One region of the Pseudocolwellia sp. G5-9 genome, then DNA from elsewhere that is predicted to be linked to it. Evidence: riboswitches for the same ligand, from Rfam matches in the RefSeq annotation. Region 1 holds a riboswitch; each other region holds the start of a gene.
What was found. Region 1 has a riboswitch for cobalamin ahead of AC0L5Q_RS09645 (ABC transporter ATP-binding protein). Riboswitches for the same ligand answer to the same signal wherever they lie in the genome.

Region 1 (3,112 bases):
CGATAAGCAATAACGGCAAGAGGAAAACCCAGTAACAAAGGAATAGTTAAAAACTTACAAATAGTTATAATTTTTTTAATGAACATCATGTTGCCTTAAGATCGGTATTAATAGAAGCCCATATATTTAGCAGGCATGTGGATAATTGTACTACGAAGTATATCTAGACCTTAGAATGGCTTACATTATTTCATTGCTCAACTTCGGTTTCAAAAGTGAAAAAATAATATCCACTTAATATTCAAAGCTGTGTTCAAGTACGCTGTAGCGTTGATCATTTATTGATTTTAGGTATGAAATTTTAGCTTAGCTCACTTTTATCAATGTATTTAGTTCTAACGGTTAAATCGTTTTCTTTTCTAACTTGACTAAAGACGGCCATTAAATCTTTTATGCGATTATCTAAATCTTTAATCACGACGTAGCTTATAACTATAACTAAAAAACTTATAATAAAAATAACATCAGCGCTTAACATTAACGAGCTATTCGCTGAATTTTTAATATATCAGTTAGTTTCATTACTGATATATTTAGTTTGTTTTCAACTTGTTTAACTGCTTTATTCTATCTGTTGCTTGTTCGAACCAGTAGCTTGCATCAATACCAAATTTCCCCGTTGCTGACTTTTCCATTGCAACTTTTCGTAGTTTTTCAACTTCAAGTACAGCAGGTTGTTGCATAGCATTGGTAAATATTGATAAAACAAATACTGTTATTTAATTAAAAAATAACTGTGGTAAGATGTCGGCGCTTTTAAGGTGTTTTTTACTCTTATTTATTAGAGGAAAAACTTAAAGGGGAATATGGTGCAAGACATGGTTAGTTTTATTAACAACCACTTAATTCCATAACTGTTCCCGCAACTGTAAAGAGAGTTTAGTGACGGTTAAAATAACATCACTAAACACTTAAGTCAGAACACCTGCCTTAATCGCCTTTAGTGAACGTGCGGGTAACGCGAAAAACTAAGAATATCTCTCATATAATTATGAGTGACTTCTTATGATGTGTCCTTGTATTTCCTAAAATTGTATTCGCTATGTTTTATTCGCTATTATGGTTAAGGCACATATGTCACCCTTTGTTCTACAAGCAAATAATGTTACTTGGTCTGCAAACCCAAAAAAGGTTATTCAAGGTATTCACCTACAAATAAAAGCAAGTGAAACCGTTGCTATCGTTGGCCCCAATGGCGCAGGAAAAACCTCTCTTCTTAAATGTTTATACGGCGAATATTCAGATTATTCTGGTAATATTTATTTGCATGGCAAGCCCCTTAAAAACCTTAATAATAAAGATATAGCCAAAAAAGTCGCTGTGGTTAGCCAACATTCAGAGTCTGCATTCAACTTAACTGTTTTAGATATTGTAGGTATGGGGCTTATCCCTCATAAAGGATTGTTTGACATAAATACAGATGCCGACAAACACAATATTGAACAAGCGTTAATCAAGGTTGATCTGATAAAAAAACAGCATCAATTATTTAGTACTTTATCAGGCGGTGAGCAGCAGCGAGTATTAATTGCTAGAGCTATTGTACAAGCGCCTGATATTTTGATTATGGATGAACCTACGAATCATCTTGATATGTACTATCAGCATCAAATATTAATGTTAGCCAAGTCCCTCAACATAACCTTATTGATCACTATTCATGATCTTAATTTAGCCGCCCAATATTGCGATAGAGTGCTCATGTTAAACAACGGTCAACTTGTAGCAGATGACACACCTGAAAGTGTATTTACCGCCGAAAACTTAACTGATGTATTTAAACTAGAATGCGCTATTGATAAAAACCCTTTCACTCAAAAAACAAGAATTACCTTTGCTGGTATAAACAACCAAGTAAATGACGAATCAAAGTGGCTACAATCATGAAAAATCACTTATTAACAAAAAAGCTACCGTACAAATATTCGCTCTTGTTAATTGTTAGCCTCGTTGTTATCACGTTATTGTCTTCTATTGGGTTTGGTGTTGTTGAATTAAACCATAAAGCAGTATGGCAATGTGTAACTCAAGGGTGTGAAAAAGGTATTTACGATACCATTTTATGGGAAATACGCTTTCCGAGGGTATTGCTTGGTTTTATCGCGGGCTTTGGTTTAGCTTTAGCAGGCGCTTTAATGCAAAACGTGACACGTAACCCACTTGCCGACCCGTATTTATTTGGTATTGTTTCTGGAGCAGGCTTAGGGGCAACTTTAACTCAGTTTTTACCGGTATCAATGCAGCTTGTTTCGTTACCTTTTGCCTCTTTTTTAGGGTCTTTATTAGCGGTTGGACTTATTTTAATTGTGATATATCAAAATAATTGGCGTCGCATTGAGCACTTACTGTTAGCAGGCGTAGCGGTTTCCTTCTTATTAAGTTCTTTAACCACCTTTATTCTTTACAGCGGTGATGCTTTTTCAAGTAACCGCGTTATTTTTTGGCTCATGGGCAGTTTAGCCAGAGCAGACACCAACGCTCTACTGTTGATATCCCCCGTAATTATTATTGCTACGCTTATTGCACTTTTATTAGGACGCCAGCTTGATGCGCTATTACTCAGTGACGACAGCGCTCGCACCTTAGGAGTAAAAGTTGAACGCTTGCGTGTTATTACCCTTATTTTATGTGCTGCAATAACAGCCGTTATTGTGTCTTATTGTGGCGGCATTAGCTTTATTGGTTTGATGATCCCACATATTGTTAGGCCTTTTGTGGGCATTACCAGCGCTAAATTATTTATAGCCGTAGGCTTAGTTGGTGGCTGTTTTTTAGTGTGGGTAGATGTTGTTGCGCGTACGGCATTAGGCGGACAAGAAATACCAATAGGTGTTATTACTTCAGCGATGGGCAGTTTGTTTTTCTTAGCCCTATTACGAAAAATGTAAGCGAGATTTTTTATGGAAATAAAAGCGTTAAATCTTGAATTTGAAAGTAAAATTCAAGATAAAATCAATCAAAAAACCAAACCTGTTGGCTCTTTAGGCTTATTAGAAAGCACGGCTTTACAGCTTGCGCTTATTCAAAGTAATAAAAGCAATAAGCTTATTTCACATATTTCAATTAACAAACCTACTGCCTTAGTTTTTGCTGGAGATCACGGTATTAGTGA
Region 2 (3,112 bases), 1.6 Mb from region 1:
TGTATTTTGAACAAGTTGCTCAGCATATAATTCTGGGTAACCACCGGGAATATATAACACATCACCTGCTGGTAACTCAGCATCGGTAAGTGCTGAACAATAAACTAACTCAGCGCCTGTTTCTTGTAAAAAAGCGATATTAGCCGCATAAATAAAACTAAAAGCTTTGTCTTTTACAATAATAATACGAGTGCCTTTTAAAACACCTTCATGTTGATACTCGTGTTCAACCTCTTCACAAGGAAAAAACTCTATACTGGCAGGAAGTTCAGCTAAACCTGTAGCGGCAATATGAGACGCAGCTTGATCAAGTTGTACATCAATATCAGCCAACTCTTGTGCTTGTACTAAACCCAAATGACGTTGAGGTAACGTAATGGTTGCATCTTTAGGCATTCGACCGTAAAAGCGTAAATCGTCAGGCAAGCAATTTTGTAATATTTCGGTATGTCTAGGCGTGTTAACTCTATTTGCTATAACACCTGAAAATGGCAAATTAGGACGATAGTTAGCTAATCCAAAAGCAACCGCTGCAAAGGTTTGCGCCATGGCAGAAGCGTCGATAATACCTAATACCGGAATATTAAAATACTCAGCTAAATCAGCACTACTTGGCGTACCATCAAAAAGCCCCATAACCCCTTCAATCAAAATGAGATCTGACTCAAGCGCAGCTTTATATAACAACTGTTTACAGTCTTGTTCACCCACTAACCACAAATCTAATTGATACACTAATTCGCCGCTGGCTTGGCGTAAAATCATAGGATCAATAAAATCAGGTCCTACTTTAAATACGGTAACCTTTTTACCTTGATTACGATGATACCTAGCGATAGCAGCAGTAATTGTTGTTTTTCCGGTGCCTGATGAAGGAGCAGCAACAATTAATGCTGGGCACATAGTGCCTGTGCCCTTTACATTATCAGGAGTATTTTCAAATGCCAAAGTAAACGCCTTTTATTAATAAGTTGATGTAAGCAACAATTTATGATGAAAGTTGAGCTGTTGTTTTTTCAGTGAAAAAACGATTGATACACCAATGCATTACTATTCCTGTAGCAACATAAAACACAGGATTAGAAACTGATTTAAAAAAGTATTTATTTACTCGTGTTGCATATTCAGCCCACGATAAATCTGGAAATTTCCCCGAGAAGGCATAATAACTACCATTAGAGATGAAAAAGGCAATAGAGCTAGCAATAATTAACGCTACACTCACTTTAACAATATTGGTTATCATATTTTGTTGTGACCAATCAGGACGCACGTAATAACCCGCTGCAAACATAGCAACATAACTAAAAGCTAGAGCAGGATAAGACGCGGTTAAACAATCACCAAATTGTCCTCGATGAAATGAAGACGCTAAATCAATAGTGATAGATAAAATATAAAAAAACCAAAAGTCTTTCACTTTACGCAAGTACATACCTGCTAAAAAGAACACAGCTGTAGAAGCACTTGGCAGGCTATTGAAAGTAGAAAAATGATTACCACGTGTAGCGATCATTAACAAAGTTAATAAGCCACATATGCTTAAGAACAAAGAAAGGGGTGATTTTACTTCAGTTAATTTCATAACAATCCCGTTAAATAGTTAACGGTGGAGAAATCAAAGTTAGTAAAAGAAGTGAAAACTATAAATAAGAACGTTATAGGCTAATACAAATTTACTAGTCTCTGAAAAGCCGCCCACCGCAGTTGTCGAGTATAAATTAGGCCGGTCTCCGGACTCCTGTTCATCGCTTTGCAATACCTTCCCATGCTTTCATTGAATGAAGAATACCAAACGCATTAATGAATTGAACTATTTTATATGAAGAATAAATGGTCAAATACAAGGCATTTATTTTAATAACTAGTTGTTCTAATTATTAAATAAATAACGATGTAATTGGCCATTTAAACAAGTATAAATGATCAATTGGTTATTGCGATTGGTATAAACACAGTGGTTTTTATTGCTGCTCACAGTTACCGTTGCGGGGGCAGTACTGGTATTTCACCAGTTTCACGTTTCATCTTAATTAATACTTATTCATTAAATTATAAGCATTAATTTCGACACCTAAATCTGACTGAAATAGTACCTGAAGCAAGCTGTTTATACAACATATACCCATATCAAAGTAAATGATGCACACTATTAATATTGTGCATTGAACACTGTTGCTGATTTAGTTATGCTGCGCTGCAATTAGCAAAAGTACGGCTCTATGATTACAACTTTATATTTAGCTCGCCATGGCGAAACTCAGTGGAATAAAATACAACGTTTTCAAGGACAGCTTGATAGCAACTTAACCGAGTTAGGTAAAACCCAATCAGAGCAAATAGCTCAAAACGTGCTTAAGCATAATATCGAAGTTATTTTCTCTTCAAATTTAGGACGTGCCGTAAACAGTGCTCAAATATGTAAACAAACGCTTGGCGTAAACACCCAAGTAAAATCTAGCCTTACCGAAAGGCATTTAGGCTATTGGCAAGGTAAGCAAATAACAACCTTATCGAAAGATCCTAATTATGTTGAGCTATTGCAGAAATTTACTGAGCTAACACCTCAAGGTGGAGAAAGCGCTGTAACTTGTGGCGAACGTATTTACAAAGCACTTGAAAAAATAGCGATAGAATATAAAACAGCTCATATTTTAGTGATTTTTCATGGTGAGGCTCTGCGTTGTTTTTATGGTTATATTGGTAATAATTCGAATATGAATGCCTACGACTTATTTAAAAATGGTTCTATTAACAAACTAACTTATGAGCATAACACCTCAAGTTTTCATTTAACGCCATCGACCTAAGCTAAATTGCTCTATAAAAAGGAAAGAAAGTGACATTTAACGAACTTACTTTATGGTTGTTTTCTACACTGCCTTTTTATACGCTAACATTAACAATTATTTTAGCTTTATTACTTGATAAGTACTTAGGCGAAGCTCGTCAGTATCATTACTTAGTGGGCTTTGGTTGGCTTGCTCAACAAATCGAAAAACGTTTAAACACCTTTCAAACCGATAAAAAATCAGACGAAACACAGCCATTACGCTTCAATATAAAAAAGGCATTATTAGGCTCACTCGCATGGGCTATTTTAGTGCTACCT
Region 3 (3,112 bases), 1.6 Mb from region 1:
GTTAGCCAAGCCAAAGTTAAGATATTTGTTCCGCTACTACCTCATATGAGTAATCATACCGACTTTGATCCGTTACGCTTACAGCCTAATATTGATCTGCAATACATAAAAATAGGGCAGTCGTTACAAGGTGCTGACTTGATCATTATTCCGGGCAGCAAAAACGTGACTTCAGATCTTCAATTTTTAAAAGAACAAGGTTGGCAGCAAGAAATTAATCAACATTTGCGTTACGGCGGTAAAGTGATGGGGATTTGTGGCGGCTTTCAAATGCTAGGGAAAACGATATTTGATCCCCTACATATAGAATCTCATGTTGAAGAAATAACAGGACTGGGCTTACTTGATTTTACGACCACACTGACTCAAGAAAAAACCTTAACGCAAGTATCTGCTGTGATGAAATTAAATGATGAATCTTGCACATTGCAAGGCTACGAGATCCATTGTGGTGTTTCGACTGGCGAAGCATTAAGTCATCCTCTTTTGCATATTATGCATAACGATAACGCTATCGCAGATGGCTGTATTTCTGAAGACAATCAGATTATAGCCACTTACCTACATGGATTTTTTGATTGCCCAGAACCTACCCAGAAAGTTTTAGACTGGTTAGGGATCACAACTTTAGATCAACCTGTTATTGATATTAACCAACACAGAGAAGTGCAATTAGAGCGCTTAGCCGATGTTTGTGTGGATCACTTAGCACTAGAAAAAATTCAAAAAATTATCGAAGAAGGTGTTAATACTCCAGCTATTTTATAGTTTTTACGTATAAATAAAACTTAACTCTTTACTCATAACACGACAGTACTTACTGCTTATTTAAGTAGTAAGTACTGTTTACCATAATAAATTTAAGGAAAGAGGATGAAAATTCCTCGCTGCCCCCGCAACGGTAAATACATAAAAAATGTATGAGCCCGACCGCTTAAATTTATTTAATAAAGTCGTGAAACACGGCTGCCAAATGATGCGGAGGGCATCATTAACGAGGTAAAACATGAAAGCACTACAAACACATAAAGTTAAACAAACAAACACATTTAAAAAATCAGTTCTTTTACTAGCAATTACAACGGCTATTTCTATGCCTGCTATGGCGGTAGATAAAACCGTAGCTGAAAAAGATTTAGATATTATTACGGTAACGGCATCGCGTACAGCGATGAATATTGATGACTCATTGGCATCTCAAATTGTAATTAATCGTGCTGATATTGATGAAGTTCAACCAAAATCTGTTTTAGACCTTTTATCTACGGTTGCTGGTATTGATTTTTCAACTTCGGGTGGTAGAGGTCAGGCTTCATCTGTGTATATGCGAGGTGCTAATTCTAGTCACACATTAATTCTACTAAACGGTGTTCGTATTAGTTCTGCAACCTTAGGGTCAACTAATATCAATGATCTAGCTCCTGAATTAATTGAACGTATTGAAATCGTTAAAGGTCCTCGTGCTGCTTTATGGGGGTCTGATGCTATTGGTGGTGTTATTCAAATATTCACTCGTAAACTTAATGATGGAGAGCACTTTGTTCGTGCAAGTTTAGGGAGCGAAGGTTACAAAATGTTGAATGCTGGCGTTGGCATCGAACATGGTGATGGCCATACAAGTATCAATATTGATCATGAAGAAAGTAATGGCTTTGATGCTAAAGATGATGCTGAAACGGATGATGATGGTTATAGTTTTGATTCTATCTCTATAAATGGTCAACAAAAGATTACTGACACATTGAGTGTTGATTGGTTGACACAAGTGGATCAAGGCGATACTGAATATGATAGTTCATTTGGTGGCAATGAAAGTGCAATAAGTAATTACGTTTGGAAAATTGGTGCGAATTATCAATGGGACCTTGGTGATATAAAAAATGATACTCAATTTAACATTGGTCAAAATAGAGTGTCAGATATAAGACATGGAAATGGTACAAGTAAAGATGACGGTTCGTCATTTGATTCTAGAAGGAAGCAATATTCAGTAATTAATAGCAGTTTACTTTCTGAAGAATGGCTATTGAATTTAGGCGCTGACTTTTATAGCGAAACATTGAAAGGTGATGCTGAGTTTCCTGTAGACGAACGAGATACAACGGGCGTTTTTGCACATGTAATGTATAGCAAAGACAAATTATCTTATGAATTAGCAACACGTTATGATGATGTAGAAGGGGTTAAATCAGAGGTAACTTATAACTCAAGTATTGGTTATCAAGTGCTAGATAATACTCAAGTGAGTTTATCTGTAGGTACAGGATTTAAAGCACCAACCTTTAATGATTTATATTATCCTCTTCAATTTGGTTTTGTAGGTAATACGGATCTGGTTTCTGAATCATCAAAGAGTTATGAATTAAGTATAAAAAGTTCATTTGATAATTTATCAACTACATTTAATCTCTATAAAACAGATATCGATAATTTAATCGAGTGGACAGGTAAAGATGCAGACAATAACACTACCCCTGTAAATATTAGTGCTGCTGAAATAAAAGGTGCAGAGCTTGGCGTTATTTATAAAGGTTTGGGTGGTCAACATCAGTTTAATGTAAGTTACATTAAGGCCGAAGATGCTTCTACAGGTGAACAATTGGGCCGTAGAGCAAAACAGCAAGCAAATTATAAGTTTAGTAAACAAATGGAAAATACGAACATTTATGCAGATGTTCAATACAAAGGTAAACGCTATGATTACCCTTTTTCTGGTGACGCTGTAGTATTAGATAGCTATTCTTTAGTTAATTTAGGTATTAAATACGCCATATCGGAAAGTGTAAAAGTTACAGCAAAAATTAATAATGCTTTTAATGTGCAATATCAAAACTCTATGACTTATTTTACTCAAGATCGCGTTGTATATTTTGGTGTTACTTATCAAAACTTTTAAGCTGTGAATAAACGGTAGCGTTAAATTAATATAAACAGCGCTCTAAAAACACAACCCCAAAAATATTCTTTTGGGGTTTTTCTTAGTTTATTTCAAATAAACGCTTTACAATCTAAATAAGAATGATTATCATTAAGTTGTTGGTTAGGGATGAGTCCACTACTACTTACTCTAACCGATATTGATAAGCCTGAGTTTATGTTACAGGACGCGTAA
Region 4 (3,112 bases), 1.6 Mb from region 1:
TTTAATGCAACGGCATCTTCAGCGTCTAACGCTAAATCATGTAAGTAAGGCATAACACCTAAAACAGGTTTACCTGTGCGTTCTTCTAACCAGGTTAAGCCTGACTCAAGCAGTTTAATATCACCTCTAAAACGGTTGATAATAAAACCTTTAACTCTGTTTTGTTCCGATTCAGACAATAATTCAAGCGTTCCTACAAGATGTGCAAAAACACCGCCTTTATCAATATCTGCCACAATAATTACGGGACAGTCTACCGCTTCAGCGTATCCCATATTGGCTAAATCATGAGCGCGTAAATTAATTTCTGCGGGGCTGCCTGCGCCTTCTACCACTAATACATCGTACTCGTTAGCAAGGCGTTGGTGCGATTTAAGCACAGCTTGCATGGCTACTTTTTTATAGTCGTGGTACTTACCCGCTTCCATATTAGAAATAGCTTTGCCGTGAACAATAACTTGGGCGCCAGTATCGCTATTGGGCTTTAATAAAATAGGGTTAAAATCTATACGCGCTTCTACTTTGGCTGCTATTGCTTGTAATGCTTGGGCACGACCAATTTCGCCACCGTCTTTAGTTACCGCACTATTTAACGCCATATTTTGTGGCTTAAATGGTGCAACTTTAATTCCTTGATTTACTAAAGCTCTACACAAACCCGCCACTAACGTACTTTTACCTGCGTCAGACGTTGTGCCTTGTATCATGATGGTTTTCATTACTTATCTCCCTTTAAGGTTAAAGGAAGGCCCGCCATAACAAAGTCGACTTTATTGGCTATTTCAGCAATAGCTTGATGTAGCCAGCCTGATTGATCTACAAATTCACGTGATAAATCGCCCATAGGAACGATACCGTGTCCTACTTCGTTACTGACTAAAATAATATGCAGATTTTTATATTTTTGACTGTTAATTAAGCTGGCTAATAATTGCTGTTTTTCGTGTTGGAAATACGCTAAATCGTGATTACATAAACAATTAGTAACCCACAAGGTAAGGCAATCAATTAGAATACATTGGCCCTTATTTGAAGTATTACTTGTTATAAGTTCAATAAGAGAGTCAATCGTAGCAGCTAATAAGAGAGGTGATTCTACCGTTTTCCATTGTGTGGGTCTGTCCTTCTGATGAAGTACAATACGGTTTTCCATCTCTTTATCAAGTGCTTGAGCAGTAGCTATATAGGTAACAGGTAGGTTTATTTTTTTGGCGCACTGCTCTGCAAGCGAGCTTTTGCCCGATCGCGCACCGCCTAAAATTAAATGTACTTGCCCCATACTGTCTCCTTATAAAATGTATCAATAAGTTAAAATGATCATTAAACATAGGTACAAGAGGGGAAGCAGAACACATTCATCTGTTCAGTAAAACAGATAAAAATATGAATTGTTCGAGTAGACCCGCTCGACCTTAAAATTCATGTATTTTCACCTGATATCCTGACTTACAGCATCTCAACATACACCTTCCCAAGTAAGTTAACTCAGTGGTATTACTAAATAGTATGTATGTCGCTCTGTTTACAGTTGCGGGTACAGTTGTGGATTTTCACCACATTCCCAGTTTTATTTCTTCTTTCTAAGCCAAAGCTTAATGATAAAATTGAATGAAATAAATATGAAAAATACATGATATATAGCCAAAACATTGCAATATGTGTATTGCAATGTTTTGGCTATAATTACGGACGAGATTATCGGTTTATAGAAAAAAATAGCAAGGTTTATTTTATTCTAGGCCAGTATTATAGGGCATAAGACTATAAAGATATGTTGACTCGCATGCCTACTACAGATACTCAATATTCTTACTGCATTGATTTATTTTAAGAATTTAAACGGTATTAATGTAAAAATAATAATAAAAAAACGCTCAAACATATATTATATGCTTGAGCGTTTAACCATTATTTTACATAGCAATTACTCGCTAAAAAACTAAAACTATTAAAACCTAAAGTTCAAACGTGCGTAATAAGTCATGCCATCAAAGCCGTATGGTAAAGCTCTAACTGGATATTTAAACGCACCATTAGTAATAGCATCAAGCACTTCATCTTGCCCTAACTCATCAGGTGTTTTATTAAATATATTGTTAATACCAATAGAAGCAGTAAAGGTCTCATTAATTTGACAATCAAGATTCACATCAATCAACACGGCTGACTCAACGGTACTCGTTGGCTTAAACCCACTGCCTAAGTTAATATGATCATTACCAAAGTAAGTTACATCCGTTTCACCGAAGTAATTCGCTCTTACAACGGTTGTCCAAGCATCTTGCGCGTAATCAAAGGTTAAGGTTGCACGTTTTTTAGGTTGTCCGTTAGTTAAAAAACTACGTTGTAAGTTGTCTAACGCTACCGATTCAGGAATACCGTTTTGGGTATTAACACTGTCAATTTCCGTTTCGTTAATGTTACCTGCAAAAGTTACCCCAAAGTCACCAGAAAGTAAGTCAGTATTGTATGAAACAATCACATCAACACCCTCTGTTATAGAGTTAACCGAGTTTGAAAAATAGTTAGCCTGTACTGCTCCGCTAGCCTCTAATGCTGTAACCGCTGCTGGATTAAACGCTACGTCGTCAGCATTAAGTAAACTGCCTAATGTAATTCTATCGTCAATTTCTACACGATAAGCATCAATCGTTACAGATATGTCATCAAATAAAGTGATAACAGCGCCTAAACTATAGTTTTTCGAGGTTTCTAGACCTAAGCTATCAACACCTAAAGCGGATGGAAAATCTGAACCTGCTGTTGCAGTAAACGACGGTAACAATACGCCATCAGCACCTAAATTAGCAGTATAAGCCGTGTACGCACTTTGTTGAAGTGAAGGTGCTCTAAACCCCGTTGATACAACACTACGCAATGCAAAATTTTCAGTGATGTTAAAACGTGTTGATAATTTACCAATTAATTTATCACCTGCATCTGAAAAGTCTTCATAACGAAGGGCTGCACCCAAATTCCAATCTTCCATTAACTGTATTTCTGTATCTACATAAAAGGCATAACTATGTCTATCCGCACCGCTTGCTGCGTTAGGTCTTAATCCTGGATAGGCTTGAAAGCCACATTCTGCAAAAACTGAATCATCAATTAC

Region 2: another riboswitch for cobalamin. It lies ahead of AC0L5Q_RS16595 (hypothetical protein); the one in region 1 lies ahead of AC0L5Q_RS09645 (ABC transporter ATP-binding protein).
Region 3: another riboswitch for cobalamin. It lies ahead of AC0L5Q_RS16575 (TonB-dependent receptor domain-containing protein); the one in region 1 lies ahead of AC0L5Q_RS09645 (ABC transporter ATP-binding protein).
Region 4: another riboswitch for cobalamin. It lies ahead of cobU (bifunctional adenosylcobinamide kinase/adenosylcobinamide-phosphate guanylyltransferase); the one in region 1 lies ahead of AC0L5Q_RS09645 (ABC transporter ATP-binding protein).

What each region holds. Positions count from the first base shown of each region.
Region 1 covers NZ_CM147893.1:2,253,011-2,256,122, forward strand. The annotation lists gene AC0L5Q_RS09635 (DUF1499 domain-containing protein) at 1-89, opposite strand, end outside; gene AC0L5Q_RS09640 (nitrate- and nitrite sensing domain-containing protein) at 534-719, opposite strand; cobalamin riboswitch at 743-947, shown strand; gene AC0L5Q_RS09645 (ABC transporter ATP-binding protein) at 1,075-1,887, shown strand; gene AC0L5Q_RS09650 (FecCD family ABC transporter permease) at 1,884-2,888, shown strand; gene cobT (nicotinate-nucleotide--dimethylbenzimidazole phosphoribosyltransferase) at 2,901-3,112, shown strand, end outside.
Region 2 covers NZ_CM147893.1:3,824,108-3,827,219, reverse strand. The annotation lists gene AC0L5Q_RS16600 (cobyrinate a,c-diamide synthase) at 1-948, opposite strand, end outside; gene AC0L5Q_RS16595 (hypothetical protein) at 989-1,585, opposite strand; cobalamin riboswitch at 1,708-2,093, opposite strand; gene AC0L5Q_RS16590 (histidine phosphatase family protein) at 2,223-2,810, shown strand; gene AC0L5Q_RS16585 (cobalamin biosynthesis protein CobD/CbiB) at 2,840-3,112, shown strand, end outside.
Region 3 covers NZ_CM147893.1:3,819,110-3,822,221, forward strand. The annotation lists gene AC0L5Q_RS16570 (cobyric acid synthase) at 1-768, shown strand, start outside; cobalamin riboswitch at 824-952, shown strand; gene AC0L5Q_RS16575 (TonB-dependent receptor domain-containing protein) at 1,007-2,896, shown strand.
Region 4 covers NZ_CM147893.1:3,815,991-3,819,102, reverse strand. The annotation lists gene AC0L5Q_RS16570 (cobyric acid synthase) at 1-719, opposite strand, end outside; gene cobU (bifunctional adenosylcobinamide kinase/adenosylcobinamide-phosphate guanylyltransferase) at 719-1,279, opposite strand; cobalamin riboswitch at 1,415-1,610, opposite strand; gene AC0L5Q_RS16560 (TonB-dependent receptor plug domain-containing protein) at 1,949-3,112, opposite strand, start outside.